Linked DNA regions of Butyricimonas faecalis. The protein of the gene in region 1 interacts with the protein of each later gene in a pairwise test. Links are inferred from orthologs where the notes say so. Each region holds a gene or a part of one and is shown on either strand. Other genes may lie near its edges.

Region 1 (17,074 bases):
GAAACATCCGGAAATTCCCGTTATTATCCGAGGACGTTCCTATCAGAGTGCTATCCAGTCGCGCGGTGACACCGGGCAATGGCCCTTTTTTCTTGTTCAGGATTTTCCCCTTTATAAGATGTCTGACAATAGAATCCTGTTGGATCGAATTCGCTTGTAAAGGCTCGCTTTTTACCATCAAAGGGACGTAAGCGAAGAATGCGAAAAACATAATACTGACTACACGCAAATTCAGAATAGATTTGCGCTGACAATCCATTTTTTTCATACTTTTGTATTTAAGTTAAATGACAAGCATTCATGCTTGTTTTTATTATCTAGGGGGATGTTTGCAGCATCCCCTTTTTTAATTTAGAGTGAGATCTTAGCCACGCTTGGTGGTGGGCGAATTTTTAAAGCGTTTGACAATTTGTGTTGATACTGCATTCTATGTAATGTTTTGATAAATAATTAATTTGTATTAAATTAAAACTTCTATATAATATCTTGTTGCTTCTTAATTTAATTGATAATACTCCCTAATAGCTGGGTGGATGAAGCCTGAAATATCCCTTTATTCGTACGTTAATTTCAAAATATGAAAACAGAGATAGATTTATACGTAATTGCTAAGGTGCGTGAATACAGATTAAAGGCTAAACATACCCAAGAATCTCTTTCTTATACTTTAGGGTATACTCGAACATTTATTAGTAATTTTGAAAATGGTCCTAAAAAATATAATATGAATCAACTGAATAAGATTGCTAAAGTTCTTAAATGTTCTCCTAAAGATTTTCTGCCACAAGACCCGTTGTAATTTGTCAATAAAAAAAGAACTGTTATACCATTCTGTAAGTAGGTATCGGCAGACCCTTTCCAGCAGTTTGAATACAACAGTTCATACCTAAGTATGAAACTACTGTTACAACCCGCTGAAAAGTATTATTTTGCCGATTTTACTTACTAGGTCGATACAATAACTTCAAATATATTATGCGGACTCTTCCACACTTAGTTTCTCAACTTCTGCAAATATATAATATTTTTTACAAAAATCAAATATTCTGCCATTTTATAGCTGATTCTTTTCCTAGCTTATAGCAAACTTAATTTTCAGCCTACCTTTCTCTATCCTTACACTAAGACATAAAGGAATACAGACACGGCACTAACATATCATATACATACGTCAGTGTCTATGCTATGTACTTGGTATGTTCATGATCAAAGGAAAGGATAGTTCAACTTTAGCGAAAGTGTAGACCATCTCTGAACAAAAAATTGCAAACCGATCAATACATCACAGAGTTCATACGAACATGAATGAGTAACGTTTGACCTTCGAATGAGGGGTATTATTTGGTACTCTTCTGTACTTTATTTGGGGTGTATTTGTGTATGAATTCCACAAAAGTAAAACTTCCTCTAGAATTTCTAGAGGAAGGTAAAAGTTTAAAGGGTAGGTTTATTCCTCTTGGGAACGTAAGGTCACATTCATATCATCTATGTCAGTGCTAGAAGATACTATTTTGTCTTGTGGAACATAGTTAGCGTGGCTAAAACTTAATGTACAGGACTCAGATTGTCTTACTTGGATAGAGTAATACCCTTCTGAATCAGTTTGAGTTTTGCTTAACAGGGCGTTGTTACTGTTTAAAGTACAGGTTACATCAACCTGACTTATAACATCTCCATTAGTATTGTCAACATAACCGGAAACAGTTATCCATTTTACATCACTTTTCATTGTGAAACTACACGTGATCATTGCGATTACAACGATTGTTGCTAATACAATTAATGATTTTGTTTTCATGATAATAAGTTTTAAATTTTTACTAACAAACACCTGGCGTTTTCTTTCTTTAATGCATGCATATCAAATTTAGGATAATTAATCTGTAAAACAAAATTGTGATGTAAATATTTCTATGTTGCGATGTATATGTTTTTTTTGAAATCCGTTACTTGTAGGATATATTAATATTTCAATTTTCATGCTTATTACTTACGTAATTATTGGCAAATATATAAATAAACCATGTGATTATTGATGTATGTATTACGAGCAACTAATATTTACACGAAGATTATAAAAGACCTATAAAAAATGCTTTCACTTTGTTATTTAGTTTTGGTAGTTTATATAGATTATAAATAACTTTCATGGTGGATTAGAGATGTGCTATTTTTTCGATGCAACCCATTTATACTATTGATTACAAACGTTTTTAGTCTTTTAATCGGTATAAATCAAATTTTTACAACTACACGAAAAGTACGCATAAGCGCACTTTGTTGACTATCAGTACTTTCTATATATTCTTTGTACTGCAATTCTTTTAGCTCATTTTCAAACTGGCGAGGGTTAACTTGATGTAATTGATTGTCTGATTTTTATCACACGTGTATTAAAAAATGACTTCATAGGCAGAGGTAGGAATTTAAGTTAGAAAATGGCAATGATTGGCAAGTTTTATTCGTTACTTTTTGTGGATTATATTTTATAGTTAATTATTTGTAAACTCATTGTTGTCAAGAATTTAGGATGTAATTCTTGCTTATACTCGAGAAAAGAGAATCTTTTCTACATTTTATAATATACTCGTCTAGCAGAAGTTTCTAAATATAATTTTCTTTGGCCCACTTTTGGGGAATTATTTCTGAAGAATTTTTGCAGTTTATTGATAATATGCATATTTTTGTGTGTAGTCAAAGTGTCTCATGTTATATGTTTATAACTATAATGTGGTGATAATAAATGTATTATCAATGTGTCTTGACTTTTAATTGCATCATTTTATACTTAAGAAACTTAAATTACTTATGGATGTATCTCCTTTAAATCAGAATATTGACACCTTGTTTGCAAATACAACATATTATATAGATTTTTATCAGCGACAATACAAATGGGATTCTGTTCCGGTTGTTCGTTTATTAGATGATATTTTCTATAAATTCACTGAAGAACATAAGCGATATGCCAATAGTATGTTACCAAGCGATCAAATAATCAATAAATACGCATGGTATTACATGAATACTTATGTAACAAATCTTGATGCAGAAACTAATAGATTATATATTGTTGACGGACAGCAACGTCTCACCACACTGACCCTGATTTTGGTTAAGTTATACCATCAGGCAGAAACTTTTGCATCAGATCTAAAAGATTGGATAGCTGACAAAATAGTAGGTCGATCTGGATATAAAAAGACTTTTTGGCTTAACCATGAAATCCATGAACCAACGCTCAAAGCTCTTTTTGATGGTGATGAAGATGTTCCAACGAATACAGGTATTACAGCTGAAAATTTGGAAAAGAACTACAAAGTGATTTCTAAACGACTCGACAAAGAATTAACAAATAAAACAGTGTTCGAGCGATTTGTGTTCTATTTCATGTATCGTCTGGTTATCATTAATTTAAAAGTGGAACAAACCGATGTGCCAATGGTTTTCGAAGTGATTAATGATAGAGGTGTTAGACTGAAACCATATGAAATACTAAAAGGTAAGCTCTTGGGTCAAATTGATAAAGAGGAGTTAAATGTGTTAAAATTCAATGAATTATGGGATGGTCAAGTTAGTAAAATCAATCGAAACAATCCAGATGCAATAGATAGTTTCTTTATCTATTTATTAAAAGCCAAGTTCTCTAATACAATTGGAGAAAGTAGAAAATTTGATAGGGAATATCATAGAGCATTATTTGCTGAAACTTCTTTGAATCTTGATCATAATCCCAATAATGTAAAAAAATTCCTTCAAAATGACTTCTTGTATTATTCTTCTTTATACGTTAAATTAGTTAAATATACTACAGAACTCAATCATGAATTTGAACATGTGTATTATAATTCGCTAACTGATAGGGGTCAACAATTTTTGTTAATAATGTCGGCATGTAATGTTGATGATGTGCAAGAAAAAGAGAAAATCCAATGTGTATCATATCATATAGACAGGTTGTTCTGTCTCCTGCAATTACAGAGAGCTTATGATAGCAATAAGTTCAATGAGAAAATGTATGATATCAGTAGCAGAATAAGAGAAGTTGATATATTAGAAATTCCTGCTATATTTGATTCTGCGCTATTAGAGATGCTTAAATACAAATACAGTAATAATGACCTTAACGTTGTATTTAGTTATGGCTATTTTAAAGAAACTGGCATCGATCTTGACAAGCGATTTAAGCGATACTTTTTTGCGAGAGTTGAAGAGTTTATAGCCAAAAACACAAAAATGGATATGAGGCATAATTTATATAACCTTGTCGTAAATACAGGTAGTACAAATGGATTTCACATCGAACATATCCTTGCTGAAAATGAAGAAAATTATGAATTGTTTGGAAATGATGAAGAACGGTTCAAAAGTGAAAGGAATAGACTTGGCGGTTTGTTGTTGCTAAAAGGAAAGGACAACATTTCAAGTAATAACGAAACGTATGGAAAAAAATTAGAATCATATGCTAATACACTATATTGGAATGAAACACTACGGCAGGATTCTTACAAATCTCACCTTGATTTTACAAATTGGATTCAATCATCTAAGTTAAATTTTAGGCCTATGGATAAATTTGGGCCAGAAGAATTAGAGGAAAGACAGAAACTATTGTTTGAAATAATTAAACATATATGGAATGAATAATAGTAGTGTCCATAATTTTGTGTAAACGATAGTTTGATAAGGTATATTATTATTGTTGATTATCAATAATTTATGGATTAAAAGATAGACGCTTCAAAATTTACTTGTTTTTTCGTCAAAAATCGAAGATTTAACTTTTTTAATCTTAGTTTGCCTTCAAACGAAGATTAAAAGTGAAAAATAGCTCTCGATGCAGCATATTTACATCACTGATTATTAGTGACTATTCATTTTAATCGGTACAACCTCTGTTTTGAGAAATACACAGAATGTAGGGACAAATGCAAACCGTTGTATTTCATCGCCTTGCATATACCTGTTGTACCGCCTCTTTTCAGCCCTTTTGTGGAATGTCTGCTATCAGATACAAGGTATTGAGTGATAGGGCATTTCCGCAGATATGTTACAGAACGCTTGTTGAATACAAAGGTAGTGGTTTTCTTGGGATTTCTGTGGTTTGCGGTGTGGTTTTTATTTTCCAGAAGATGCTTAACAGTAGAAAATCGGTCATAGAACCAGGGAACTTTTGTAGGATACACATTCGATTCGCTTGAAAAAGTGTAGGGCTATGCGTTGTATTCGTTGGGAAAAGTGTAATGAATCAGATTTATTCGCTTGGGAAAGTGTAATTGCTTCCGTTTGTTTATTATGAAAAATGTCTGTATACCCTAACAGGTACGCTTCTATTCAGGCAACAACTATTATGCCCTATCGGGTATAATCCTGCTTATTATATCAATATTATACCCGAAATGGTATAAATCAATATATTTGACAGAACTCCATGATATTGAGCTTCTGATATTGGATACAGAGTTTGAACACCAACTGATTAAAGTCTCCATGAATATCACCAGAAACAATAATTGTCTTAGTTTCGGAAAAAGATAGTGAGAATATGCCGTTATGATTCATCTTATGTTCCTGTTAATAGTGTTTATAGATAGAATTAATCCTTACCAAATAACCCTCTTTCTTTCCAAATCTTGACTTCTTTATCAAAATCAGACAGATATCAAGCGGAATTTATCATATTCAGTGTATGCCTTTTCTTTCGCTTGCTCGGTGGAAATGATGTCAGCATCATTATATTTATCATACTCATATAGAGTCAGGAAATCATCCAATTGCTTTTTCCAATTTGCCATTGTGGAAATGATTTGCCGTTCAGCACGAAGTTCGGCCAAATCAAGGAATGCGGTTGATAGACGATTGAAAGCTGAGACTTCTTTGTCGGACAAGTAATTCTGGGCGATAATTGTATCCGACTTTTGGCCCCTGCCGTCAGGAGCGTTTTTCCAAGTGGTAAGTCCCATGTGGGGCTTTTGGGCATCTGCTCTTGAATAGATGATTTCGGTTGCCGTTTGATGGGAAGCGGCCCAATACATCATATCTTGCACCATTTTGAAGAATTGTAGGGTAGTCTCAGCCTTAGGATCATAATCGGCACTACATTCGGCATAGACATCGGTGATTTTTTGATAATACCGACGTTTTGAAGCTCGTATCTCTCGGATACGTTCTAATAGGTCGTCAAAATAATCTTTGCCAAAATGTTTACCCTGTTTCAAGCGTTCATCATCCAATACAAATCCTTTTATGATCATTTCTTTTAGAACCGATGTGGCCCACATCCGGAATTGGTCCGCTTGATAACTGCTCACACGAAAACCAACGGCAACAACCGCATCTAAATTGTAGAACAAAGTATCATCGTTCTTGCCATCAAGTTCAGTTGTTCGAATTTTTCGAATAACTGAACTCTCCTCCAATTCTCCGCTTTTGAATATCTCTTTCAGATGGTTGTTGATCGTATTCGTTTCAACACCAAACAAATCGGCCATTCGCTTTTGCGACATCCAAAATGTTTCATTATTGAAGATAACCTCTATACGGCTTTCTCCTTGTTTCGTCTTATATAGCAATATATTGGATGATAGACTATTGTCGATTAATTCAGGAGTTGATATCTCTTGTTTGAAATATTCTCTTGCCATCTGCACTTGCGGCTTCTTGCTATCGGCATTTTCAACAATCATCAAACAAGCGATTCGTGATAAATATATATTCTCGACCTTACGAAAGGAACCGGAACTTAGTTTGACCATCTCAAACGTAGGATTAAAATGCTCGGTAGTGTTACAACCTTTCTTATTGGCAATGGCGATAGCTTTGTTTAGAGTACGATTGAATTTTTGGTATGTGCTATAGCCTAATGCGGTGCACAATTCACGAGAAGTCCAATACTCTAAACCTTTTGCGTCTCGCTTTTTAATTTGTTCAAAGTTGGATTGAATAGAGGGTATATTGTTCTCATTCATTGTCTTGATATATCTTATAATGATAAGAATTACTTGTATAATCCCGGTCTTAATTCCTTATTATGCTTCATGATTCTTTCTTCCATAAGAGAACCATTAGGGACTATTTCGTAAGAATAGGCTTTCTCAAAGGCTTGGCGTCCGGCATCTGTCATAAGTCCTCGATCTTCAAGATTAATACAACGTTCTTTGTTTAACTCAGTCCAATGACTTCCTTTACGACGAGGTGAAAGCCGCTGGGCAAGGCGTCCGTCTGGCAATTTCTTTAGAGTTGAATCAATCCACCCGAAACACAATGCTTCTTCAACAACCTCAATGTATGGAATACATTCATATGTGGGCTGTTTAGAGCGTGAAGTTACAACCCAACACGATTTCGCATGGTTATGATTAACCTCTAACCAGTTTCTCAATTCAATGCGGTCTACGAAGTCCAGTAGATTGATAATTTCCATATATGCCCGTAGTTCAATTGAAATATGATTACTCTAATTGTTTTCTGTAAACAGACTCCAAAGTATTTCCATCCTTGAACCGAAATTGATTGTATATGAACCTGATACTCAAATTATGTATGATGTTTTATCTGCAAATTGATACCATAATGTTTCCGCTATTGCAATATTCAAATACAATTAAGGTAGTTCATAGGAATAATCATAGTCTAAGAATAGGAATAATGAACCTCCGTTTTTTTATTGCTTAGTGGAATAGATTTTATACTGCAACATTAAACATTAATGTGAATATCGTATTCGTCTTTTTTGTCTTGAATCTTTTTAACTTCATTAATCCAAAAGCTAATATTGTTAATGAAACTATCCCATCTAACCATATGTATATAACTGACATAACCACGGTAAACATTGTCACCAATATTACAATTTGAATATGTTTTCTTTATTTGATTAAACATATTCGCACGTAAGACTTTGAATAGTTTATTTGTATGCCATAACGTACACCCTGACTGACAACACATCTTCGGTTCGAGCATATAATCATACCTACCATTAATATCAGGAAGAACAACTGCTAGTATACCATTTCTTCTGCTAGTTCTGTCATTTCGAGCTGTCTCTCTTAGTGAATAAGACACTTCCCAAGGAATCCATTGTTCATCTTCGCTTTTGTTTAACTCTTTCATATTAGGAGAGATGAGTACAATAGAGATGCTACTATCAAAAATTTTATTTCTTAGTTTTGACTCCACAGTGGAGTCTTTAAAATTGGATAGGTCTTCACCGTCTAGTTCTCCTTTATTAATATGATCATCATCTTCAAGCTTATCTTGTAGTTCATCAACATAGTGACGAACTTTAGTTGATTCGTACCAAGGTGTTCTTTCAAGATGCTTCACAGAAGTATCACCATATTTATATGATATAAAAATCTTATGTCCCATAACTATTTATAAATTAAGTAAATCTTTAAACAATGAAGAATATGCCAAGTTAATACATAATTCAGGTTCTTTACCAGCAAAATATTTGTCATAAATGATTTTGGCAGCACCTCCAGTGCTAGCCAAAGGAAATACTTTTGCTTCTGGATGTAACTGAGTAAACATTGTATATTCATCTTCTACACCTTCCATACCTCCAATAAAGATTCCAGCGTAAAATTCATTATCGCCAAGCATATGTTTTCTCATCTCTTCTATACTCAAATCTTTATCTCCCATATCATTGGTCTTTATAATATGAGCAACACTTTCATTCTCTAAAGGAAAGAACTGTTCAAAATACGTAGATTGATACAAAATTACGCTGCTATGTATATCTAATCCCGAATGCTGCAAAATACTAGCTATAAGTGGCGTTATTGAAGGATGACCTCCCCAAATCAGTTTATATTTAGGCAATGCCACACTAGCTAAAGCTAATACGGAATCACGTATTGCGATTGTATCCGCTGTTTTGAAATATCTTTCATCTCTTCCTAGCATAGGAATACTTGCTGACAAGAATATATTTAATTGTTTTTGAGCCATAATTCAAAATCTTTTTTCTTGATAGTTTTAACCTCTAATGATTCATTTAACCATTCTAGATGTTCTATTCATTTCTTACGAATGCGCAAGTCATCATATATAAGGAATAATTCGATTTTCTCATTATCAAGCAATTTTCTAAAACGTAGAGAATCGAAACAGTCATAAGATTGTGGAATTCCTATTGCCGGGATAAACAATCTAATTCTGCCATCTTTTAAAGTCTCTACAAGATAGCGATACTCTTGTATAAGTTGTCTCCCTTGTTTGCGAGCTTCTTTGACAAATTCTCCCACAAGATTGTCTTGTCTAGCAGCGAGGTTTCTAGCTCTAACGGATTCTACTGTATTTACAATGTTCTCAATACATTCTTCAGTAATGCGACAAGATCCATTATGGAAGTCCTCGTTCATAAACATTTTTTGTGTTAATTGAATAGGTGCGCATAATAAATTGTGTATGTCAGGGGTGCAATCAGGCCAAATAATTTCAACTACTCCAATTTGTTTTTGATTTGCTGATACAATTTCCTCATTGCACCACTTGCTGTTCTTAAAATCATTGGTGTAAAGTTGGACTAATACATCGCAATCCGTCATTCGATGGTGTAATTCTTCTTGAAAATTTTTAGCAGGATTGATAGAATATGTATCCAGAAATACATCGTAATTGTTGCGGACAAAAGCATCAAACAATTGGTTGGCTACAGCAGAAGAGTCCGTCCGGCGATAACTAATGAATAGTTTCCGGTTTTCTCTCAATAACCTCATTGATTCAAATGCATAGTTGATATATTTTTCAATATCATCTGCAAAATATTGTCTTCCATTCATTATATGAATGACTTTAGGAACTTCTGCTTCAAAATTCTCACCAAAATATATTGGCAAAATAGCATCCCCATTATCAAGGAGAACCTTTAATACTTCGATATCTTTTTCTGAATGATTTATATTGCCAAAATAGAATACGAAAGATGGCTGTTTGTTCAAATACTTTTTATAAAAAGTTTCATTATAGATTACCTCAAACATATTGTTTTTTAAACCTATGCTATGAATCTTGTCGAAAAAGCAAGCTTTTATTGTATCGCAAGCATTATTCTTAATATCTCCCAGGAAAATAAGTTGGTATTTATATGCCATAATAATTGTTATTCGTTATAGGTACCTATGATACAATCCAATCGTATAATTTCTTGATACGATAATTCCCATCTTTATCATTGTAACAATAGTAGTATCCTCTAGGTATTAAATTCCCGTTTGAATATTTTTCTGTTCCAGAATAATATTGAATAGTCGGATATATTTGCATATATTCAGAACCTTTCCAGCTACCATCGTTTTGAGCTATCGGGAATAAAGCTATTTTCCCTAAATCAAATTTTTGCGCATCTCCGTAACCTAACTCCCAATTACACCATTTTGAATCAATAGCCCCGTCTGTGGCGACTAGTATAAATTTATCGTATTTTTGAATTTGCTGTTTGATTATGGTTGCTGTGGTTCCAGATGTTTTTTTAGGCATAGAATTGTCAAGCCAATCAACATAGATACTGGCATGTAATTCTTCTAAAATGTAGGCAACTCGTTTGAGTTGGCTAATTTCATCGTGTTTATGGGAAAGAAATACGGATGCATGTTGACCGATTGAAAAAAATCTAGTTTGCTGATGAGCTTCGGAGAGGACATCGGCAGCAAGAGTAAGTTCCTTTAGCTTATTTTCTGTTAGAATCATGGTTCTTCTTAATGTTTGTCATATGATAGCACAAAAGTACAAAAATAATCCCAGCTATCGAATATAATTCACTATATTTGCACTATGAAATCATATCAAAGAATGAAACTGAATAGAATAAAGACTGTTTTATCCGAAAAAGGTATTTCTCAAACGTGGTTAGCTAAACAGCTAGATAAGAGTTTCAGTATGGTCAATGCCTATGCCTGTAATCGAATTCAGCCTAATTTGGAAACCTTGCAACAGATTGCGGAGATATTACAAGTTGATTTGAAAGATTTGATAACCGATAAAAAGGAAAGGTTACAATAAGTATTAAATTAGGTTAGGAGGTTCTGGGTTATTCTGCTACCTATTGCAGATGTGTCTATGAACTTCCGATAATATACAATGTTAAGAACATGACTCCTGAAGAAAAAGCAAGAATAAAGATAGACCAGTGGTTTACTGATGCAGGTTGGGAAGTTGTCAATAGGGATGATTATGAACCTACTTGTACGGCCGTAGCTATAAGAGAAGGTTTATTGAAAGGAAATCTTGAAGCAGATTATTTCCTTTTTATTAATGGGAAAGCAGTGGGTGTGCTTGAAGCTAAACGTGAAGAAACGGATGCTTTTGCTTCAAAAGTATGCGAGCAAGTAGCCTTATACGCGAGAAGTGTTCCGAATATCTATCAGACATACCAAAAGCCATTGCCTTTTATCTTTACCTCGAATGGCAAGGAACTATATTTCTGTGATTTTCGTGAACCGGATTCTTATTTCAAGCCGATAATGGCTATCCCTACGCCACATGAATTGGTCAAGAAACTGGGGATTGAGGATACATTTGCCGGACTTCCAACATTGAAAAAGAATGGGCTTCGTGATTGTCAATATGAAGCAGTAACAGAACTTGAAAAGAGTTTCCGTGCTGGTCAAAAACGGGCATTGATGGTTCTTGCCACTGGTGCCGGTAAAACTTATACGGCTTGTCTTGCTGCTTACCGAATGCTTTCTTATACACCAATGCGTAGGGTGTTGTTTCTTGTCGACAGAAATAATCTTGGGAAACAGGCAGAAGGAGAATTTGGAACTTTCCGTCTGACAGAGAATGGAGACGCATTCAATACTATCTTTACGGTCAATCGTCTTCGCTCGTCTTCTATCCCTTCTGATAGCAATGTGGTTATCTCTACAATACAACGTCTGTTCTCATTCTTGAAAGGAGAAGCTATTGAGGATAATGATGACGATGATGAGAGCGAACCTATAGAAGAAGTAACTTTGCCTCCCAATCCCAATTTGCCGCACGATTACTTTGATATGATTATTATAGATGAGTGCCATCGCTCCATTTATGGAAACTGGCGCAAGGTGCTGGAGTATTTTGATACGGCAAGATTAGTAGGTTTGACAGCGACACCTATTCCCGAAACAATGGCATTTTTCGATAACAATCGCATTGTTAACTATACATTGGAAAAGAGTATCGTTGATGGTGTGAATGTGGATTGTAGAGTGTATCGAATAAAAACGCAAGTTACAGAAACAGGTGGAGCTATATTAGAGGGAGAGAAAGTAAAGGAAGAAACAAGATATACGGGTGAGGTTAAGACTGTGAGTAACAAGGAGACCAAAACCTACACCAATAAAGAACTTAATCGAAGCGTTATCAATCCGGCGCAAATAAAGTTGATTCTTTCTACTTATCGGGATGTGGTTTATACAGAACTTTTCAATGACCCTCAGCGTGAGCCAAATATGGATTATTTGCCTAAGACATTGATTTTTGCTCTCAATGAAGCACACGCTACCAATATTGTACAGATAGCCAAAGAGGTGTTTGGAAGAACAGATGACCGATTTGTTCAGAAAATCACCTATTCAGCAGGTGATAGTAACGAACTGATACGCCAATTCCGCAACGATAAGGATTTCCGTATTGCAGTTACTTGTACGTTGGTTGCTACCGGAACGGATGTAAAATCGCTGGAAGTAGTAATGTTTATGCGTGATGTAGAATCCCTTCCACTTTATATTCAGATGAAAGGGCGTGGAGTGCGTACTATTGGTGATGAACAATTGCGCAATGTCACTCCAAACGCATTCAGTAAGGATTGTTTTTATTTGGTTGATGCGGTAGGCGTGACAGAACATGAAAAGACAATTCCAACAGCAACAGATGAGCCTACGACTAAAACTATCACGCTGAAGGAGCTGTTAGAACGTATCAGTCACGGTTATATTCCAGATGAATATCTCAAACGACTTGCAGCTACGCTTGCCCGAATATTCAATAAAGCGGATGATTCGCAACGGGCAGAGTTCGCTCGTTTATCTCATGATGATATGAAAGAACTCTCTGCCAGAATATATGATGCGCTTGAAAAAGGCATTCTTCCACCGTTTATTAGTACGAATGAATCCAATAACGAACGCAAAGGATTGGTGTCTCCGCTTGCCAATCATGCAGATGCTCGGAAATACCTCCTTATACTTGCAGCCGGATTCGTTAATACGTTAATGCCCGGAGAAGATACACTTATCTCAAAAGGGTTCTCAATTGAAGATGCAAAAACCACAACGGAGGCATTTGAGGAATTTTGTAAAGAGAATGCGGATGAAATAGAAGCTCTCCGTATTATCTATAACAATGAAGGCGAACCGATAACTTATTTAATGTTGAAAGATCTGGAAAATAAACTGAAAATGGCAAACAATCATTTTACCCCAAAACAAATATGGAATTCGTATGCCATTCTTTCTCCTAATAAAGTAAAGCGTTCTACGACTAAAGAAGAAAGCGATGCCTTAACGAACATCATACAACTGGTACGCTTTGCTTACCACCAAATAGAGAGATTGGATAGTGTGGTTGCTACATCCAAGCAATATTTCAACTTGTGGTTGGGACAAGCCCAGCGTGAAATAACCGACAAACAACGTGAAGTTATCAGTCGTATTGTGGATTACATAGCTTCTAATGGGGCTTGTACGGTCAAAGATATTCGTAAAGATGATGCGACTCATGCAGCCCAAATGATTAAGACGTTTGGCAATATGCAGAAAGCAGACGAGGCACTTCATTCACTTTACACATTTGTAGTATTAAGAAAAGCAGCATAAGAAAATGGCAACAAATAATGCAACAGAGCAATCGCTTACCAAAAAAGTATGGAATCTGGCAACAACTCTTGCCGGACAAGGTATAGGTTTCACCGATTACATCACTCAACTGACCTATCTTTTATTTTTGAAGATGGATGCCGAGAATGTAGAAATGTTTGGAGAGGAATCGGCAATACCGACAGGGTATCAATGGAACGATTTGATTTCTCTTGATGGTTTGGATTTGGTCAAGCAATACGAAGAAACGCTTAAACAACTTAGCGAGCAGGATAATCTGATTGGTACAATTTATACCAAAGCACAAAACAAGATAGACAAGCCTGTTTATCTGAAAAAGGTCATTACTATGATTGATGAGGAGCAATGGCTCATTATGGACGGTGATGTGAAAGGTGCTATCTACGAAAGTATTCTTGAAAAGAACGGGCAGGATAAGAAAAGTGGCGCAGGGCAGTATTTTACACCTCGTCCTCTTATTCAGGCAATGGTAGATTGTATTAATCCGCAAATGGGGGAAACCGTTTGTGACCCTGCTTGTGGTACGGGTGGATTCTTGCTTACGGCTTACGACTACATGAAAGAGCAGTCTGCAAGTAAAGAAAAGCGTGATTTCTTGCGTGATAAAGCTTTGCATGGTGTGGATAATACGCCTTTAGTGGTGACGCTCGCTTCCATGAATCTATATTTGCATGGTATAGGTACAGACCGCAGTCCGATTGTGTGTGAAGATTCTTTGGAAAAAGAACCGTCAACGCTTGTTGATGTGATACTTGCCAATCCTCCTTTTGGTACTCGTCCGGCTGGCTCTGTGGACATCAATCGCCCGGATTTCTATGTGGAGACCAAGAATAACCAGTTGAACTTCCTCCAACACATGATGCTTATGCTCAAAACAGGAGGACGTGCAGCAGTGGTACTTCCTGACAATGTTCTTTTTGAAGCAGGAGCAGGTGAGACTATTCGTAAACGCCTATTGCAGGATTTTAATCTGCATACAATCTTGCGCTTGCCTACAGGTATCTTCTATGCTCAAGGCGTAAAAGCAAACGTGTTGTTTTTCAGCAAAGGACAATCAACCAAAGAAATATGGTTTTACGATTACCGTACAGACATAAAGCACACGCTTGCTACCAACAAACTGGAACGTCATCATTTGGATGATTTTGTTTCTTGCTACAATAATCGGGTGGAAACTTATGATGCTGAAAATAATCCGCAAGGTCGCTGGCGGAAATACCCTATAGATGAAATTTTTGCCCGAGACAAAACAAGTCTTGACATTACTTGGATAAAGCAGGGTGGTGAGATGGACGACCGTTCATTGGCAGAACTAATGGCTGACATAAAAGATAAAAGCCAAACAATAAGTGCGGCTGTTGCTGAACTTGAAAAACTGCTCGCAAGTATTGAAGAAAATTGAGTTATGGGAAAAGACATTATCACAAATGATAAAGATATAAACGACCTGTTCTTGAAGGTTGTTGACCTCGTCACGCAGGCAAGGAGACGTGTGGCAACAGCTGTCAATATAGCAGAGGTCTATACTAAGTTCCATATCGGACAATATATAGTAGAATATGAGCAAAAGGGAGAGAGAAGAGCCGAATATGGAAAGTCTGTGCTGAAAGAACTTTCCAAACGTCTGACTGATAGACTGGGCGATGGATGGTCATATTCTAATTTACGTCAAATTCGACAGTTTTATTTGGTTTACGGTAATTTGACAACCAGTGGTTATCAATTTGAAGATGTCCAAAAGGCTAACCAGTGGTTAGCAGATTATCCGAAGGCAGAGGAATATATCTCTGAACCGACATTCGCTCTCTCATGGTCTCATTATCTTATACTGATGAGGGTTGAAAATCCAGATGCCCGCAGTTTCTATGAAATAGAATGTACCCAACAACAATGGTCTAAAAGACAACTCAGCCGTCAAGTAGGAAGCTGTCTTTATGAGAGATTGGCTTTGAGCCGTAACAAAGATGAAGTAATGCGGTTGGCTAAAGAAGGGCAAACTATTGGGAAACCATCGGACATTATCAAGAATCCCATAACATTAGAGTTTCTTGGTCTGAAACCTGATGCAGTTTACTCCGAGTCTAAATTGGAGAATGCCATTATCAACAAGATGCAGCAGTTCCTATTAGAACTTGGCAAAGGGTTCCTCTTTGAAGCAAGGCAGAAAAGGTTCACGTTTGATGAGCAGCATTTCTTTGTTGACTTGGTATTTTACAATCGTTTACTGCAATGCTATGTGCTTATAGATCTGAAGATAGACAAACTTACTCATCAAGACCTCGGACAGATGCAGATGTATGTCAACTACTATGACCGCTATGTCAAACAAAACTTTGAAAAGTCGACAATTGGCATTCTGCTGTGCAGGGAGAAGAACGATGCACTTGTGGAACTCACCTTGCCTAAAGATGCTAACATCTATGCTTCTGCTTATCAACTCTATCTTCCCAACAAGGCTTTATTGCAAGCCAAGGTGAAGGAGTGGATTGAAGAGTTTGAAGAGAATGAGGAATTAAAGAAACTGGAAGAAAATGAATAGTAATTGTGCAGTTTTTGGCTGTTCAATTACAAACAGATATACAACGATGGATACAAAAGCATTACGTCAAAAGATACTCGATCTTGCGATACATGGAAAACTTGTACCGCAAGATCCAAACGATGAACCTGCATCAGTTCTGCTCGAACGAATCAAGGCTGAAAAAGAACGACTGATAAAGGAAGGCAAAATCAAGCGGAGCAAGAAGTCTGCAAAGACTTCCGATACGCCCCATTATCCCTACTTGTTGCCGGAGGGCTGGGAATGGTGTAAATTAGAAGATATTGTTTCTTTTGGTGGAGGTAAAACTCCGTCAATGGATAATAAAGAATATTGGGATAATGGAAGCCATCTGTGGGTAACTTCTAAAGATATGAAGTATAGCCATATAACAAACTCTCTGATGAAAATCACAGATAAGGCTTTGGAAGTAATGACAACATATAAGAAAGGTACATTACTCGTAGTAACACGTAGTGGTATATTGAGGCATACTCTTCCTCTTTCTATATTAGAAAAGCCTGCTACAGTTAACCAAGATTTAAAAACAATTTCACCTCATCTACTGGAACTATCTGAATATCTTTATGTTGTCATTAAAGCTAACGAGCAATTTATCTTAAAAGAATACCATAAAGATGGAACAACAGTAGATAGTATTGATTTTGATAAGTTCAAATGCTTACCAATTCCTTTAGCCCCTATC
Region 2 (16,850 bases), 2.1 Mb from region 1 along the record:
TTCGTGAGCAGTATACCCTGTATATCCCATTGCACAGAATAAAACTGATGCAACTAAAATTTTTACCTTCTTCATTATTTCTACTTTTTTATAACCCAAAGACACTTCTTTTCGTTATTATTGTACGCTTTTCGTAGTCCTTTCTATTCGACTTGATTCAAAACCTTGTTTTGATAAAGTCACGGATGAAAGGGCTACCTTTTTCATCCGTTCTGATTAAATTAATTTCCTCTCTTTATTCTATTTTCCGTCCTTTTTATTAATTAAACAATTATATTTTACCAGAATCTAACTCGTCCATTCATAACCGTGAACGGACGTTCCTCCTTACCCTCGGTACGATTACGCAACCAGTACAACGCCCCCGAAGGCACATCATCATATTCGATATAATCTGCCGTGGCCACTTTCCTACCTAACGACACCCACTCGCCTTGATCAAAATACAACAATTCGTAAGTATCACCTGGATATACACCGTTTTTATCATTTTGAGTAATATACTTCACAACATCAACCGAAACAGGCTCTTTAAATTCCACCCCGGCAATCTTGGACAACGCCCCAAAATCCAATAAATCGTCATTAAATATATTCCGAGAAAGTCGTTCATTTTTATCCATCTTACCTGTAAGGTTAATGGTAAAGGTACTTTTCGCAGTTAATGCCTCCCCATCCTGCATAAACTTAATCGATGCAAATGCCGGATTGTTATAATTTACTTTCTTAACCATCCAGAATTTATACTTCTTTGTCGTGTTAACACACAATGTATCGTATGCCATGTAATTATAATGCCGAATCACGGCTATCGAATCATAAGGCTCTTTAGACAAATCATTAGTGGCATGTAACTGTACACCTATAATTGCCGCACCATTATAATCTCCTGACGGATTATAAGTGAATTTACGATTCAAACGCAATTTTTGTAATCGCTTTTTATCTGGAACAAGAGGTTCGACCTCGCCATTCGACCTTACCCACAAGGGATAATCCGCAAACACCTGATGTTTACCATCATAGTAACATGGCATATACATTATATCACGACCAATCTTTTCAAACATCACCTTTCCTCCCCGCATCTCACTCCAAGCAACTTCATTCCATGCCAAATTATTAAATACACATAAATAACCGTATCTCGTATTTGATTTGAATGTTTTAAATGTATAATTCAAGTCAACAGCATTCTCATACTCTTCCGTTACATCTATTTTATATGGATCTCGGATAAAGTGTGGAATAAAATTATCTTTATCTTCCGGTATCGGATTAATAAAACTGGTTTTACGGTACACCTTAGCTGTATATGGAGTATATGAATAATAACACTTACTATTCACGTATCGATGATCTCGAAGAATCGTCCAGTAATGGCGATTTTCCCGTGTCGGGTAGTGAGGGACAAAATCTACAGCTGTCGGTATACCAAATATCCGATTAATAATTTGGGTACTATAAGCTCGATCTATACAGTCCGCTTCATACATCCTCAACAGCGAATCCGAAAATTGTTCCTTAAACTTCTCATATCTGTAATAAGTGGGAATTTTAGCAGAAATATAACCTTGATATCCCCCCAAACTAAATCCTAGCTGATCTCCTTTATCAAAATTATACAGATGATAATAGGCAGAATCCTTCCATTCGATTAAAGGCTCATTATTAATCCTGTAAGGCAGTATATATTTAAAAAAATCTTCACACGACAGATCATAATGATTTTGTATATTCTCCCAAATAACAAACGACTGTTCTATATTTCTTATTAAATAATCAGACGTAATTTTATGTAAGTCATATTCAACCGTATTACCCCCCTGAGCTATAGCAACACGGGCTGCCATTAGGTAGAACATCAACTTAACCGCATTAGGTTGATCCCGTAACGTGGTATCAATATCCCGCTTTAACCTGTCCATCGTCTCTCCCGCAACGGCATAATGTGCCACCATGTTACTAATCAAATATTCCGCCGCCTTCAATTTCAATAAATCAGGTTTTTCTTTACGGTAGTAATCCAACACCTTTTGAAGTTCTCCTCGATTATCCCCACTCAATTTCAAAGCACTATTTACATCTACCAGCATAGGAACCACGACCACATCACGATGACAACCCGTCATCGTGACACCTAATATCGAAAATAATAAAATAGCGAAAATCAATTTCATATTTTCAGCTCAATATCTTTTTTTCAAAATAATTACAATCTCAACTTAACCAGAGATACCCCGGCATTACCGGCAATTCCATACAATGCCCCTTCATCACAATCATAAGTGATCCCCGTTAAAGCAACATTGAAATCAAGAGTTCGAACCAAATTCCCCTCCCAATCGTATTCAAGCAAACGGTTCCCTTCAAAAGCTCCCTGCCTGTCTCTCTCGTAAGTTTTACCCGAATACAGCGCATACACACGCTCCGATGTCACCGCAATGTCCATAAAACCAAAACGATTCTCTCGTTTATACAAAACACGGGGAACGGGAGTTTCTGAAATCTCCGTCATAGGATAGCTCAAACGTTCCAGTTTCACTCGTTCGATACCTCCCGGAATTAATCGACAAAAATCAATCACACCGCTATACATATCCGCACACACGAACGCTTGCCCGTCAGAACGAACCCGTAAAACACTACTAGCATATAACATTCCTTTCGTTTTCTCCTGCAAACCCGGATATTCCGGACAATCCGGATAAGACAAGCAATAACGGGCTGAACCGTCAGCCAAAGAGTAAAGCAAATAGCGCCCCTCCGCGTAAAATCCCGTGGAGATAACAAAATCGTCTGTCTTCACCGCTATTAAATGTTGCTCACCTTCGGGAAGCTGTACAATCGTCTCTTCCGTTGTACCTCGTGTAAGCGGGGATATGGGGTTCTCGATCAATTCTCCGGTTCTAAAATCCAATGCTGTCACACTTTTCCCGTCAAACGAATTGAAAGAACTTAACGCTCGAACCCGCCTTGAAGAATTACCTTTCTCCAAAGACAAATCCTCTTGTAAAGGACTCTCTAGATCAAGAGCTCGTGCCACCCCTTCCTTCATGTATGTTGCCCCTACTATTAATTTATTCCCTTGCTTGATAAACCCACTCACATCATAAAGCCCGGCCTGGGCTAAATCCGTCAAACGAACTACTTTTACACACTCGCTCTTTACCATATTCATGCTTTCGTCACCCATGTAACGATCGGAACACCCGAGCAAAATGCTTCCGAATAACACGTACAATAATTTTTTCATCTTATTTTTAATGCAACACCATCTATATCAATCCCATTCATAAAACAAAATCCACGAGCCGAGACACAAGGATAATATGGATTTTCTTCTTCAGGAGAAGTCAAAGCCTCGACATTTTCCATCTTTAAAATTTCCCAATTCGTTTTTTGACGAATACTCCGGTTCAAACCGATAACCACACTTGTTATCAGCAACACGAACACCACAATTTTCAAACATTTATTCCGCATGACACATCTTTTTTATTATTTGAGACAAAGATGAGTGATTTATTTTCAAAAAACGAATAAAAAGGTTGCTTGGAGGTTGCTTTCTTTGTAACTTTGAAAATATAAACTCAAATATGAATCGGCGTCTAAAATATATCATCATTCTTGCTGTTTGCATTATCCTAAGTAACCAGCTCATTCACTTGTACTATTTATACAAGGAAGTAACAACTCAATATAGACATCAACAAAATGACATAATTACCAAAGCCGTTTACGAATTTAACATGCTATCGACGAATGTTGCTCAAGGTGATCTTGTCAGTTACAATACCTCAGAGAAACAATTAATATATTATATTGACAAAAAAATAATAAGCTTTCAATTAGACTCGAAAGACGATGTTCAACATATCAACAAACAGAAAGCTTACGATATCCGAAACCCACAAGTATGGACCTTAAAAAATCTCTATCACCATCTACTGGCAAAGCAAGATTCCATGCACCTACAAGATCGTTCCATACAATTTGTTATCCAGGACAGTACCGGGAAAATAAAAGATTCCTACCCGACATCTTTCGAAACATTATCCTTTCGTCCTAAATACCAAACACCTCTCGGTTTCATTTCCGGTGATACATTGTATGCCGGATACAAATATCCCTACATAGTATTTATTCAATCCACACTTTGGCAACTTATCCTAACCGTTATCATCTCCGCTTTACTTATCACTTTAATCATCAACCTCTGCCGAACGATTCGTGACGAGAAAAAGAGCGGAGAATACCGAGAATTATTTATCAGCAACCTAGTACACGACCTGAAACGTCCCATCGAAGACGTGATTAAAGTACTATACCTGCTCCGTGATTTACCTCCCGAAGAGCAAACATTATTTCTCAAGCAAGGTCGAGCAAAATTAGACAATATATTACAATCTATCAATCGTATGTTGCTTCAATCGACAGATGCTCACGGATTACGATTAAACATCAAGGATATTAATCTTCAGGAAATGTTGGAAACATTGCAACAAAAAGATCACTGGAGTGCAAATAAACTATTCGACATACAAATCGATTTTCAATCAGATGACCCGATGATCACGGGAGACCGTCATTTTTTATTGGCCGTTTTCCAAAATTTCATCGACAACGCCTTAAAATATTCCGGGGATCAGGTAACGATACATATCACGTGTACAGAACCGGATGCCCGACACGTGCAAATCAAAATTGAGGATAACGGGTTCGGCATTTCTTCTAAAAACTTACAACACGTGTTCGAACGTTACCACCGGGGAGATCACCAAGAGAACAAAGAAATCAAAGGTCACGGACAAGGACTACATTACGCCCGAACCGTGATTCTCGCCCACGGGGGAACAATCGATATTGAAAGCGAAGAGAGCAAAGGAACCGCGATATTGGTCAACTTACCCAGACGAGCTAATGTCAAAAACAAATATAAACACTAAAAACATGGACACCACGATCAGAATACTTTATGCCGAAGATGATGCAGACGGAGCTAAATTAACGAAAATGATTCTCGAAAAAGAAAATTTCGAAGTAGAGATTGTCCTGAATGGTGCTAAAGCATGGGATGCATACAAAAAGCAGAAACCGGATATTCTCCTAGTTGACTTGGATATGCCCAAAATAGACGGGCTGGAATTAACCAGAATGATACGGGAAAATGACCGGCAAACCCACATCATCGTGTATACCTCTCATGGGGAACCCGCCAAAGAGATCGCCGTGCTGGACGCCGGAGCCGACGAATTCATACCCAAAGGCTCTCCCGAAGTATTGATCGCACACATGAAACGCCTTCGGGATAGAATAAAAGGATGCATGAACATTCCCCACCTGTACCAACTATCGAAACACACGACATACAACAGTATCACCCGGGAAGTGACAATAGACGGGATTACCAAAAGATTACCAAAAAACGAAGGACGTTTCCTGCAATTATTATGTGCGAAGAACCATGAAATAGCCGACAAATCCTACCTCATCATAGGAACATGGGGCAAAGCAGACAAAAACAAAGAACCGGAAGTAAAAAAATACATCAGCCGGTTACGTGGTTATTTGAAAGCCGATCCCTCGCTACAAATTGATCACGAGGGAGACGGTTACATATTAATATGTCTTGCCGATTAGTTTTCGCCAATCATCCGTGAAACATATTTTATAACCGGTCCCCATCCGACAATACCCCATAGTTGGGCTATCGCCTCTAGCCCCCTTCGCTACACATGAACATACCATGAACACGATATCAACACAGCATAAATACAAACGAGCGTTCATGGTGAGAAGATAGTATGTTAGAACTGTCTCACTTTGTCCGGGAGTAAACATAGCTCAAGTAATGACATGAACCAGAGTTTTTAAAAACAAGCACATAATAAAACATTGCAAATCTCGAATCCGTATTATATTTTAGCATTCAAAATATAACCTTTCAATAATCCAATTTATGAAAAGAACAATTTTACGCATTACCTTCATCATTGGAGCAATTTTACTTCTCTCGCAGTGTGCCACGGTGCCACTCACGGGGAGACGCCAGTTGATTCTATTCCCGGAAGATCAGATGGTCTCCATGAGTTTAACTTCATATAGCAGCTTTTTGAAGGAAAACAAGTTATCCACCGACGTTGTCAACAAACAACGGATTAAAAATGTCGGGGCAAGAATCTCGAAAGCCGTGGAACAATATCTCGCTGCCAACGGGCTGCAAGACCAGATTGCCAATTTTGAATGGGAATTCAACCTAGTTGTCAGCAATGAACCCAATGCTTGGTGTATGCCGGGAGGTAAAGTTGTCTTCTACGAGGGGATATTACCCTATTGCCAGAATGATGCGGGAATCGCTGTCGTTATGGGGCATGAGATCGCTCACGCCGTGGCACACCACAGCAACGAGCGCATGAGTCAAGAGGCTCTTATTCAATACGGACAGGCTGCCGCCACCGAAATTCTAGGACACAACCAAAGTGATTCAAGAAAAGCCATCCTCGCCGCCGCAATCGGCATGGGAACCAACGTGGGAATCGTTCTCCCCTTCTCTCGCAAGCACGAGTTCGAGGCGGATCACCTGGGACTGATTTTCATGGCCATGGCCGGTTACGACCCGAATGAGGCTGTTGCTTTCTGGACCCGTATGGCAAACGCATCAGCAGGCAAACAACCTGAATTTCTGTCCACTCACCCTGCTGACGAAAAACGGATCGCCAGACTGAAAGCGGCCATTCCGGAAGCATTGAAATATAAGAGGAATTAAAGAACCATTAATTTGCCTTTTCCCGTTATTTTCAAGGAGAAAATTTCTACTTTTGTTGAATCATATCAATAAAGCATTATAGTATCATGGAAAACAAGTTAACGATATACAACACGTTAAGTCGAAAAAAAGAGTTATTTGAACCCATTAACCCGCCTTTCGTAGGATTATATGTTTGTGGACCGACCGTATACGGGGATGCACACCTCGGTCACGCCCGTCCGGCAATCACCTTTGACTTGTTATTCCGTTATCTTAAATTCATGGGATACCGGGTAAGATATGTCCGCAATATCACAGACGTGGGGCATCTTGTGAATGACGCGGATGAAGGAGAAGACAAGATTGCCAAGAAAGCCAAACTGGAACAATTGGAACCGATGGAAGTGGTACAATTCTACACGAACCGTTACCACAAAAATATGGAGCAACTGAACACGTTGCCCCCTAGTATCGAGCCACACGCGTCCGGTCATATCATCGAGCAACAGGAATTAATCAAACAGATCATCGAAAACGGTTTTGCCTACGAAAGCGAGGGAAATATCTATTTCGACGTGGAACGCTATAACCAAAAATATCACTACGGTAAACTATCCGGTCGGAAAATCGACGAACTGTTTGCCAACACGAGAGAACTGAGCGGACAACAAGAAAAACGTAACCCGTTTGACTTCGCCCTGTGGAAAAAGGCCTCCCCGGAACACATCATGCGATGGCCCTCTCCTTGGGGTGTAGGATTCCCGGGATGGCACTTGGAATGTTCCTGCATGAGCCAGAAATACTTGGGAGAAACGTTTGACATCCACGGGGGTGGTTTGGACTTGCAGTTCCCGCACCACGAATGTGAGATCGCCCAGAACGTGGCCGCACAAGGACACGAAGCGGTAAAATACTGGATGCACAACAACATGGTGACCATCAACGGGCAGAAGATGGGTAAATCCCTGGGTAATTTCATCACGCTGGATCAGCTCTTCACGGGCGACAACAACGTGTTGGAACAAGCTTACTCCCCCATGACCGTGCGTTTCTTCATCCTGCAGGCACACTACCGTAGCCCGTTGGATTTCTCGAACGAGGCATTAAAAGCCGCGGAGAAAGGCTACGAGCGAATGATGGCAGCCGTGTCTCAGCTCAACAAGCTGAACGCGTCTAACGAGAACACGGTAGACATCGCCGCGTTACAGGCCAATTGTTTCGAAGCGATGAACGACGACTTGAACACGCCGATATTAATCGCCCATTTGTTCGAAGGTGTTCGCATCATCAACTCCATCGCGGCAGGTACGGAAAAGATTAACGCGGAGAATCTGGAAATGTTAAAGAACCTGTTCCACAGTTTCGTGTTCGACATTCTTGGTCTCAAGGGAGAAGAGGACTCCAGTGCCAGCAACCAAGCTCTAGGCAAAGTTATCGACGCCATGATGAAAGTACGGAAGACTGCACGGGCAAATAAAGACTGGGCTACCTCCGACAGCATTCGCGACGAACTGAAAAACGCAGGAATCCAGATAAAAGACACGAAGGATGGCTACGAATGGAGCCTTGAATGATTGCAGATTAAGTGATTTACGATTGAGTGATTACACTTGATCGTAAACACCAGAATCACAAAATCATAAATCTTAAATCACATAATATATTATGCCTTATCTCTACTACATACTGCTTTCGCTCCTGTTTCTCTCTGCCTGTCAGGGAGAAAAAAAGAGTAAAGGGGATCAAAACCTCTCGGTAGGCAATGCTCAAAGCCGCGAAACGACGGGACCTAAATACGTGAAAAGCGTGCAATTCGTGTATCCCATGAAATTTGACACCTGTCAGTTCAACGAGAAACTTAAAATTGTGTACGCGAACAACAAACACTATAAAATAGACTCCGCCCACCTGTTTTTCAACCAAAGACAGATTGCCACGCTCGACAGCGCGACCCGGGAATTCGTATTCAAGATCCCGAAAGAAAAATGTGGTACCAACACACTCAAAGTGATCGCGTTCCACCCCAACAATAAATGTGGGGTAGCCACCCAATCCTTTATCGTGAAACCGGATAAGGCTCCCAAGTCTCTTCAATACCAATTGGTGAAAACCTACTCCCATGCCACGGATGCCTCCACGCAGGGCTTGGTATATATAGATGGCATTATCTACGAGGGAACCGGAATCAAAGGCCAATCCACCCTACGCAAAATCGACTTGGAAAACAACAAGACGCTGGCAATGCTGGGATTGGACAGACAATATTTCGGGGAGGGAATCGCGGTTTACAAGGATAAAATATACCAGCTTACCTGGACTTCCCAAAAAGCCTTCGTGTACGACTTGGCCTCCTTCACCTTGTTAACGACTTTCGACTATTCCATGGAGCAAGGCTGGGGACTGACCACGATGGACGACAAGCTCATCATGAGTGACGGTTCTCACCATTTATACCATTTGGACCCGACTCTTTTCCGTGTTGTCAAAACAGTAGAAGTCTTCGATAACAAAGGTCCGGTGACCAACTTAAACGAACTGGAATACATCAACGGTTATATCTGGGCAAACGAATGGCTTACAGACCGAATTGTCATTATCGACCCGAAATCAGGTGAAGTCGTTGAAGAATTGCTACTTCCGGACCTGCTCACCGCCGCCGAAAGAGCCAAACTGGACCAAAACGATGATGTTTTAAACGGTATAGCATACAACGAAAAGAAGGGCACGATCTACGTTACCGGAAAACACTGGCCGAAACTATTTGAGATAAAAACGAATTAATTTATGATTTACAAAGACAACCAATGTCAGATTCATGCACTAGAAATCATAAATCTAAAATCTAAAATCTAAAATAAAATCTATGGTTGACGTAAAGATCGAGCCCTCTTGGAAAGAACTCTTACAAGATGAATTTGAGAAACCTTATTTCTCGGAATTGATCCAGTTCGTGAAAAACGAGTACAAGACCACCAAGATATATCCCCCGGGAAAACTCATTTTCAACGCCTTTGACCATTGCCCTGCAGAACAGACCAAGGTAGTAATTCTCGGACAGGACCCGTATCATGGTCCCGGTCAGGCGCACGGGCTTTGCTTTTCCGTCCCGGAAGGTATCGAGCAACCGCCTTCATTACAGAACATTTTCAAAGAAATAAATAACGATCTGGGCAAACCTGTTCCCGCATCCGGTAACCTGGAACGCTGGGCGGAACAAGGCGTGCTATTACTCAACGCCACGCTGACCGTGAGGGCCCATCAAGCGGGCTCCCACCAGAACAAAGGCTGGGAGACCTTCACCGACGCCGTCATCAGAATCATTGCCGAGAAAAAAGAACACCTCGTTTTCTTCCTTTGGGGTTCCTATGCCCAACGCAAAGGCGCTTTCATCGACACCCAACGACATCTGGTATTGAAATGCGTACACCCCTCTCCCTTGTCTGCTAACCGGGGCGGATGGTTCGGTAATCACCAATTCAGTCAAGCGAATGCTTATTTGAGAGCCCACGGGCTAAGTGAAATCGAATGGTAATGCCGATAGCGGATCAGCCCTAGACCGACTGATCCGTTTCCGGTTGTTCCACAAAAATCAATTTTTCAGTATTGTACCCGTGCTTTCGGGCTAATTCCAATATCCCATTCAATACCTCTTGAGGTAGATGTGGGGTTCGGCTCAATATCCAGAGATATTTCTTCGTGGGACTGCCAATCAATGCCCAGCGATACTCCTGATCCAACTCTAATACATAATAATCCCCGTAGAAAAAAAGAAAAAACGATACTTTTAGTTTACCCGGATCAGCCGGGTCCGGTTGCTTGGCTTTTCCCTCTGCCCGTTTCCGCTCTCCACCCAGAGAATCTTTATATCCTGAATTGATCACCCGTATCTTACCATCCTTCCGGAAACTATACTCGGCGCTCACCCCAACCAATCCTCGTTCAAAAGAATGATCAAAACGAGCAATTTCATACCACTTCCCCATGTAACGGTTCAAGTCCAAACGACCGACCGTAGCATTTTCTCCTTCCCGAACTGCTAACGATTCTACCGTCAACAATACCAAAAAAACACTTTTCCTCATATTCTTTTTATTTTCTCTACGTAACTTGGTGGAAAAAAGATTACTATAGTCTGGATAAATCATTAAAAAATAGCCATACTCCATTCCCTCCATAACATTTGCCAACGATTACGCAAACGTTTGAAATTTTTCCTTCTGTTTCCTTGCAAATCTCTGTTTTTAATGCTTAACTTTGATGCACAAATATAAAATATAGCAGCTATGGTTAATTACAAAGACTTAGGACTGGTTAATTCCAGAGAAATGTTCAAGAAAGCAATGGAAGGCAAATACGCTATTCCGGCATTCAATTTCAATAACATGGAGCAAATGCAAGCAATCGTTGCAGCTTGCGTGGAAACAAAATCTCCCGTTATCTTACAAGTGTCCAGTGGTGCCCGCAAATATGCCAACCAAACGATTTTGCGCTACATGGCACAGGGTGCGGTAGAATATGCTAAAGAACTCGGATGCAATATTCCAATCTGTCTTCACCTTGACCATGGCGATACGTATGAATTGTGCGTATCTTGTATCGAAATGGGATTCTCTTCTGTTATGATCGACGGATCGGCTCTTCCCTATGACGAGAACGTGGCATTAACCAAGAAAGTGGTTGACTATGCTCATCAATATGATGTTACCGTAGAAGGTGAACTTGGAGTATTAGCCGGAATTGAAGACGACGTGGTTGCCGCGGCCAACGTTTACACCAGCCCGGACTTGGTTGAAGACTTCGTGAAGAAAACCGGAGTGGATTCACTGGCCATTTCAATCGGAACCTCCCACGGGGCAAACAAATTCAAACCGGAACAATGTACCCGTAACGCAGATGGAATCCTCGTTCCTCCCCCATTACGTTTCGACATCTTGGAAGAAATCGAAAGACGTATCCCCGGATTCCCGATCGTTCTCCACGGATCATCTTCCGTACCACAAGACAAAGTTGCTATTATCAATAAATATGGCGGAGCATTAAAAGACGCCGTGGGTATCCCGGAAGAACAATTACGTAGAGCCGCTACTTCTGCCGTATGTAAAATCAACATCGACTCCGATGGCCGTTTGGCGATGACAGCAGCCGTTCGTGAAGTATTCGCAACCAAACCGGCAGAATTTGACCCGCGTAAGTACCTAGGTCCCGCCAGAGAAGCATTAAAAGAATTATACAAACACAAAACCGTGCACGTTTTAGGAAGTGCCAACAGGGTAGAATAAAAAAAGGGGCTCATCAAGCCCCTTTTCTTTAAAAAAAATACTAACTTTGCGCCCTATTTGGATTTAATACCATAGGAGCAAAATGCAGAAGATTAGAAACATCGCGATTATCGCGCACGTTGACCACGGGAAAACCACATTGGTCGACAAAATGATTTTTCAAGGAAACTTATTCAGAGAAACAGAAAATACGGGTGATCTATTGCTGGATAACAACGACCTGGAGAGAGAACGAGGGATCACCATCCTAGCCAAGAACGTATCCGTTCATTATAAAGATTACAAAATTAACATTATTGATACCCCGGGCCACGCCGACTTCGGTGGAGAAGTGGAACGCGTGTTGAACATGGCTGATGGAGTATTATTATTGGTTGACGCCTTTGAAGGCACCATGCCCCAGACGCGCTTCGTGCTTCAAAAAGCACTTGCATTGGGTAAGAAACCGATTGTCGTCGTGAACAAAGTAGACAAACCGAATTGCCGTCCGGACTTCGTGTACGAGCAAGTATTCGACCTGATGTTCTCCTTGGATGCCACGGAAGACCAGCTCGACTTCACTGTCGTTTACGGTAGTGCAAAACAAGGATGGATGTCCACCGACTGGCGTACTCCCACAACCGACATCACCCCCTTGTTGGATGCCATCATCAGAGATATTCCCGCCCCGAAAGTACAGGAAGGAACCCCACAGATGTTAATCACTTCTCTGGAATACTCCTCTTACGTGGGACGGATCGCTATCGGGAAACTCACCCGCGGTACCTTGAAATCCGGCATGCCTGTCACGTTATGCAAAAGAGACGGAGTCACACAGATCAAAACCCGTATCAAAGATTTAATGACGTTCGAGGGAATGGGCAAACAAAAAGTGGATGAGGTTGAATGTGGAGAGATATGCGCGCTCGTCGGAATCGAAGGATTCGAAATCGGTGACACGATTGCAGATTTCGAAAACCCGGAAGCATTGGCTCCTATCGCTATTGACGAACCGACCATGAGCATGCTATTCACCATCAACGACTCGCCCTTCTTTGGTCGGGATGGTAAATACGTGACCTCCCGTCATATCAAGGAACGTCTGGATCGGGAATTGGAAAAGAACTTGGCCTTACGGGTAGAACCGGGACAATCGGCTGATTCTTTTATCGTTTTCGGACGAGGCGTACTTCACTTGAGCGTCCTGATCGAAACCATGCGTCGTGAAGGCTACGAACTACAAGTAGGTCAGCCGAAAGTGATTATCAAAGAAATCAACGGGGTAAAATGCGAGCCTATCGAGGAACTGACCATCGACCTCCCGGAAGAAGTATCGGGAAAAGCCATCGAAATGGTAAACCGTCGCAAGGGAGTCATGACCAACATGGAACATCGTGACGATCGGGTACATCTGACCTTTAATATTCCTTCACGAGGAATCATCGGCTTGAGAAGTAATTTGCTTACCGCTACTGCCGGAGAAGCCGTTATGGCCCACCGGCTGAAAGGATTCGAACCTTATGCCGGGGAAATAGAGATGCGTACCAACGGCTCGTTGATTGCCATGGAAACCGGAGATTCGTTTGCTTACGCCATCAACAAATTGCAAGATAGAGGTAAATTTTTCATCACCCCAGGTGACGAAGTGTATGCCGGACAGGTCATCGGGGAAAGCACCAGACAGGACGACATCGTGATTAATGTCTGCAAGTCCAAGAAACTTACAAACATGCGAGCCAGCGGTTCCGATGAAAAAACAAACATCGCTCCTCCCATACTTTTCAGCCTGGAAGAAGCCCTCGAATACATCAAAGAGGACGAGTACGTGGAAGTCACGCCCAAAGCCATGAGACTCCGCAAAATCTACCTCGATGAAAACGAACGAAAGAGAAGAAGCAAAACCATAGAATAAATAAAAACCACCTAACGGTGGTTTTTTTATTTCTTCTCCTCCCAAAACAAATTCAAATATTATTTCATACCTTTACAAGATAGTACGTGTCATTAAAATACCAAGTCATGGAAACCAAAAAGAAAGCGGCCGAAAAGAATACCGAATTTACCACAGAAAAGAAGTTGCGGAACGTGCGCACGTGCCTGTACATCTTGATACTTGCCGCCATCACGAAATTAGCCATGACCGATTTCACCGAATTATCATACCAATCCTGGATCAGCGTGATCATCATCGTGTTGGTCATCATCCTTGTTTTGGCTATCGAAAGAGGTATCCGTAAAAGATTGAAAGAAGAAAACAAATGACATCATATTGTCATTTTCACTAAAGCCCCGTACCCCACATCATCCGTGAACGCCTGGTTAAAATTATATTTCCCGGCATAAATCAACGCTGCCCGAATCGTTCCCCCGTGAGCAAACACACACACCTTCCCGTACCCCGTTTTCTTCAGATCGTCCAAGAAAGCCGACACCCGGTTATATTGTTCCAAAAAACTTTCCGCCCCTCCGGCAGGCATACTCAACCAATTGTCATACCATTCCTGCAAACGAGGATCTTGAATCTCATCCCAACGTTGCCCCTCCCAACTCCCGAAATTCAATTCCTTCAGCCGACTATCCAGTATCGGGTTCTCATAACCGCAATAAGCGGCCAATTTCCTGCAACGCTGTAATGGACTGGAATACACCGCGTCAAATCTCTCCTCTTTCAGCCTCTCCCTCACCTTTTCTGCTTCTTCCGGAAAAGAATCGGCCACATCTACATCCGAATTCCCGTAACACGTCCCCGGAATAACCGCCGTTTTCGTATGCCTAACCAAAAATACTTCCATTATCGTGAAGATTTAGCCATAAATTTAAAATTTCGAAACACTCATTACAATCCCAATAACCTGAAAATCAATCTATCCGAATAAAATTCCAATAATTTTCCGGAGTAACAACTTCATAGGTTGAATTAGGATAAGCATCGACAAAACTCTTCGGCCGCTTGACTTTCACTTTATCATTCCATTTAAATTCAAAAGTACGTAAAACGCCATCCTGCTCTTCAACTAAATCTATCTCTTGTTGTTCATGCGTACGCCAAAAGAAAAGTTGGGCAAAATCACCTAAATATGAATTACGTTTCACTCGTTCACTTACCATGAGATTTTCCCACAATGCCCCTGTATCATTTCTCAATTCCAATGGAGCAAAATTTGACAATACAGCATTTCTTATTCCATTATCATAAAAATAAATCTTCTTACCCTTTTTAATTTCATTCCTAAGATTACGACTAAAAGAATCTAAACGGAACACAACAAAGCATTTTTCTAACAAATTAATATACGTCTCAATCGTACCTCGATCTACTCCTAAAAGAGAGCTTAATTCATTATATGACACTTCGTTTCCTAACTGCAAAGCTAAAGCTCTAACAAGCTTTTGAATGAGATCCGGTTTCTTTATTCCCCTGTACATAAATAAATCCTTATACAAATAATTATTTGTAAGTCCCATTAATATACGCTTTGCATCACCAGGCTCCGTTACAACCTCCGGGTAAAGTCCATAAACCATCCGAGTCTCAAGCAATCTTTTTTCTTCACGCTCCGAAGTCTCTATTGCCAACTCGGATAGCGAAAACGGATAAAGATTATATTCTATCAAACGCCCTGTTGCCGGCTCGTTCACTTCATTTGCCATATCAAAAGAAGAAGATCCGGTAACAACTACTTGAGTTTTCAATTTTAAGTCGCCAATCATTTTTAGAGTTAATCCTATATTCTTAACCCGTTGTGCTTCATCAATAAAAACCAAGTCATAGGAAGATAAAAGATATTTCAATTCAGTAGACGTCTTACTTTCCAATAATAACACATCGTCCACATTATCACAATTCAGTGATAATACTTTATTTGCACCTTCTTGTAACTCGGAAAGTAATGTCGTTTTCCCAACTTGCCTTGCTCCAAGCAATACAATTACCTTTTCCCGCCTATAATCAGCTTGAATAGAATTTTTTATCACTCTTTTTATCATACTCGTCCTTTTTGGCAAAGATAAAATATATTTACTATGAATCGCAAAAATAAATCGATTTTCGTGGATGTAATCGCAAAATTTGCCTTAATTTTGCGATTACATCCACGAAAATCCATCGAAAAAACTACATCCAAGTTCCTCAACCGTCATTTCACCAACTATTTAAACTTAACTTTCACCAATCGGGCAGACGTCTTTTCTCCCAACGAAAGGGCAAATTGTTTAAATATCTGCCGTAATAACGGGTCTTGTGTCTCCCGGACCACCTCTTCCGGCACGGGTTCTATAAGCGCGTAAAAATAGTCCTCGTCTGCCGAGAGAAAATGGATTTCCAAATTGGGATCTGCTTTCCAGTAAATTCCCGAATCCTTTCCCCGGGCATAAAGAAAATTGTACGCCACGGCTTGGGGACCACAGCAAGTGAAATAAAAGAACTTTCCACTCTCACATAAATAAATCGGCATCTTATAATAATCCGCCCTCATGTAGTCCGGCAACATCAAATCCTCTTTATCTTTTCCAAAATCATCCGGTATTCCCCGCTCACCCAAATCAAAGGTGTAAGCCTTCTCCAGTTCTCCTTTAGCATTCACCCGGTAACACGCATTATCACCTCCTTGCGTGCGGATCAGATAAGTATTCCCCACGGCCTGCGACACAAGGAAAATATTCACCGTAAACCCCACCTGCGGTATTGAACTCTCCACCTTTTTCCCGTTCCTGTCAAACCGGGTCACCAAGAAATGTCCCCGTTCAAAATTATTGGAACAAGGAGCTGAGACCGAATAATAATAAAACCCTCCATCCGGAGCCGGGGCAATCTCTTCAAACAAATGCAACGGTTCATTCAT

The links.
Region 2: the proteins of D8S85_RS01535 (region 1) and ung interact in binary tests that used the Escherichia coli proteins (3 or more experiments, as listed by UniProt). The link is inferred for Butyricimonas faecalis from one-to-one orthologs.

The regions. Positions count from the first base shown.
Region 1 is NZ_CP032819.1:357,631-374,704, forward strand. The notes cover bases 13,080-16,021. They hold D8S85_RS01535 (type I restriction-modification system subunit M), read left to right. Parts: upstream 13,080-13,812; coding sequence 13,813-15,231; downstream 15,232-16,021. Other genes in these bases: D8S85_RS01530 (type I restriction endonuclease subunit R), read left to right, coding at 13,080-13,808; D8S85_RS01540 (PDDEXK nuclease domain-containing protein), read left to right, coding at 15,235-16,021. In the rest of the region: D8S85_RS01465 (SusC/RagA family TonB-linked outer membrane protein), read right to left, coding at 1-268; D8S85_RS01470 (helix-turn-helix domain-containing protein), read left to right, coding at 578-799; D8S85_RS01475 (carboxypeptidase-like regulatory domain-containing protein), read right to left, coding at 1,448-1,798; D8S85_RS01480 (DUF262 domain-containing protein), read left to right, coding at 2,809-4,647; RhuM family protein, read right to left, coding at 5,652-6,968; D8S85_RS01500 (YdeI/OmpD-associated family protein), read right to left, coding at 6,998-7,423; D8S85_RS01505 (TIR domain-containing protein), read right to left, coding at 7,699-8,373; D8S85_RS01510 (SLOG domain-containing protein), read right to left, coding at 8,380-8,961; D8S85_RS01515 (toll/interleukin-1 receptor domain-containing protein), read right to left, coding at 9,030-10,106; D8S85_RS01520 (TIR domain-containing protein), read right to left, coding at 10,132-10,701; D8S85_RS01525 (helix-turn-helix domain-containing protein), read left to right, coding at 10,804-11,013; more of D8S85_RS01530, read left to right, coding at 11,103-13,079; more of D8S85_RS01540, read left to right, coding at 16,022-16,368; D8S85_RS01545 (restriction endonuclease subunit S), read left to right, coding at 16,415-17,074. UniProt on the Escherichia coli protein: The subtype gamma methyltransferase (M) subunit of a type I restriction enzyme. The M and S subunits together form a methyltransferase (MTase) that methylates A-2 on the top and A-3 on the bottom strand of the sequence 5'-AACN(6)GTGC-3'.
Region 2 is NZ_CP032819.1:2,428,635-2,445,484, forward strand. The notes cover bases 8,731-11,448. They hold ung (uracil-DNA glycosylase), read left to right. Parts: upstream 8,731-9,614; coding sequence 9,615-10,283; downstream 10,284-11,448. Other genes in these bases: D8S85_RS10655 (glutaminyl-peptide cyclotransferase), read left to right, coding at 8,731-9,532; D8S85_RS10665 (lipocalin family protein), read right to left, coding at 10,303-10,833; D8S85_RS10670 (class II fructose-bisphosphate aldolase), read left to right, coding at 11,035-11,448. In the rest of the region: D8S85_RS10615 (NVEALA domain-containing protein), read right to left, coding at 1-75; D8S85_RS10620 (hypothetical protein), read right to left, coding at 279-2,180; D8S85_RS10625 (BF3164 family lipoprotein), read right to left, coding at 2,213-3,256; D8S85_RS10630 (NVEALA domain-containing protein), read right to left, coding at 3,253-3,486; D8S85_RS10635 (sensor histidine kinase), read left to right, coding at 3,600-4,949; D8S85_RS10640 (response regulator transcription factor), read left to right, coding at 4,954-5,643; D8S85_RS10645 (M48 family metallopeptidase), read left to right, coding at 5,963-6,769; cysS (cysteine--tRNA ligase), read left to right, coding at 6,856-8,325; more of D8S85_RS10655, read left to right, coding at 8,417-8,730; more of D8S85_RS10670, read left to right, coding at 11,449-12,030; translational GTPase TypA, read left to right, coding at 12,113-13,921; D8S85_RS10680 (hypothetical protein), read left to right, coding at 14,029-14,271; cobC (alpha-ribazole phosphatase), read right to left, coding at 14,274-14,801; D8S85_RS10690 (ATP-binding protein), read right to left, coding at 14,869-15,996; D8S85_RS10695 (hypothetical protein), read right to left, coding at 16,158-16,850. UniProt on the Escherichia coli protein: Excises uracil residues from the DNA which can arise as a result of misincorporation of dUMP residues by DNA polymerase or due to deamination of cytosine.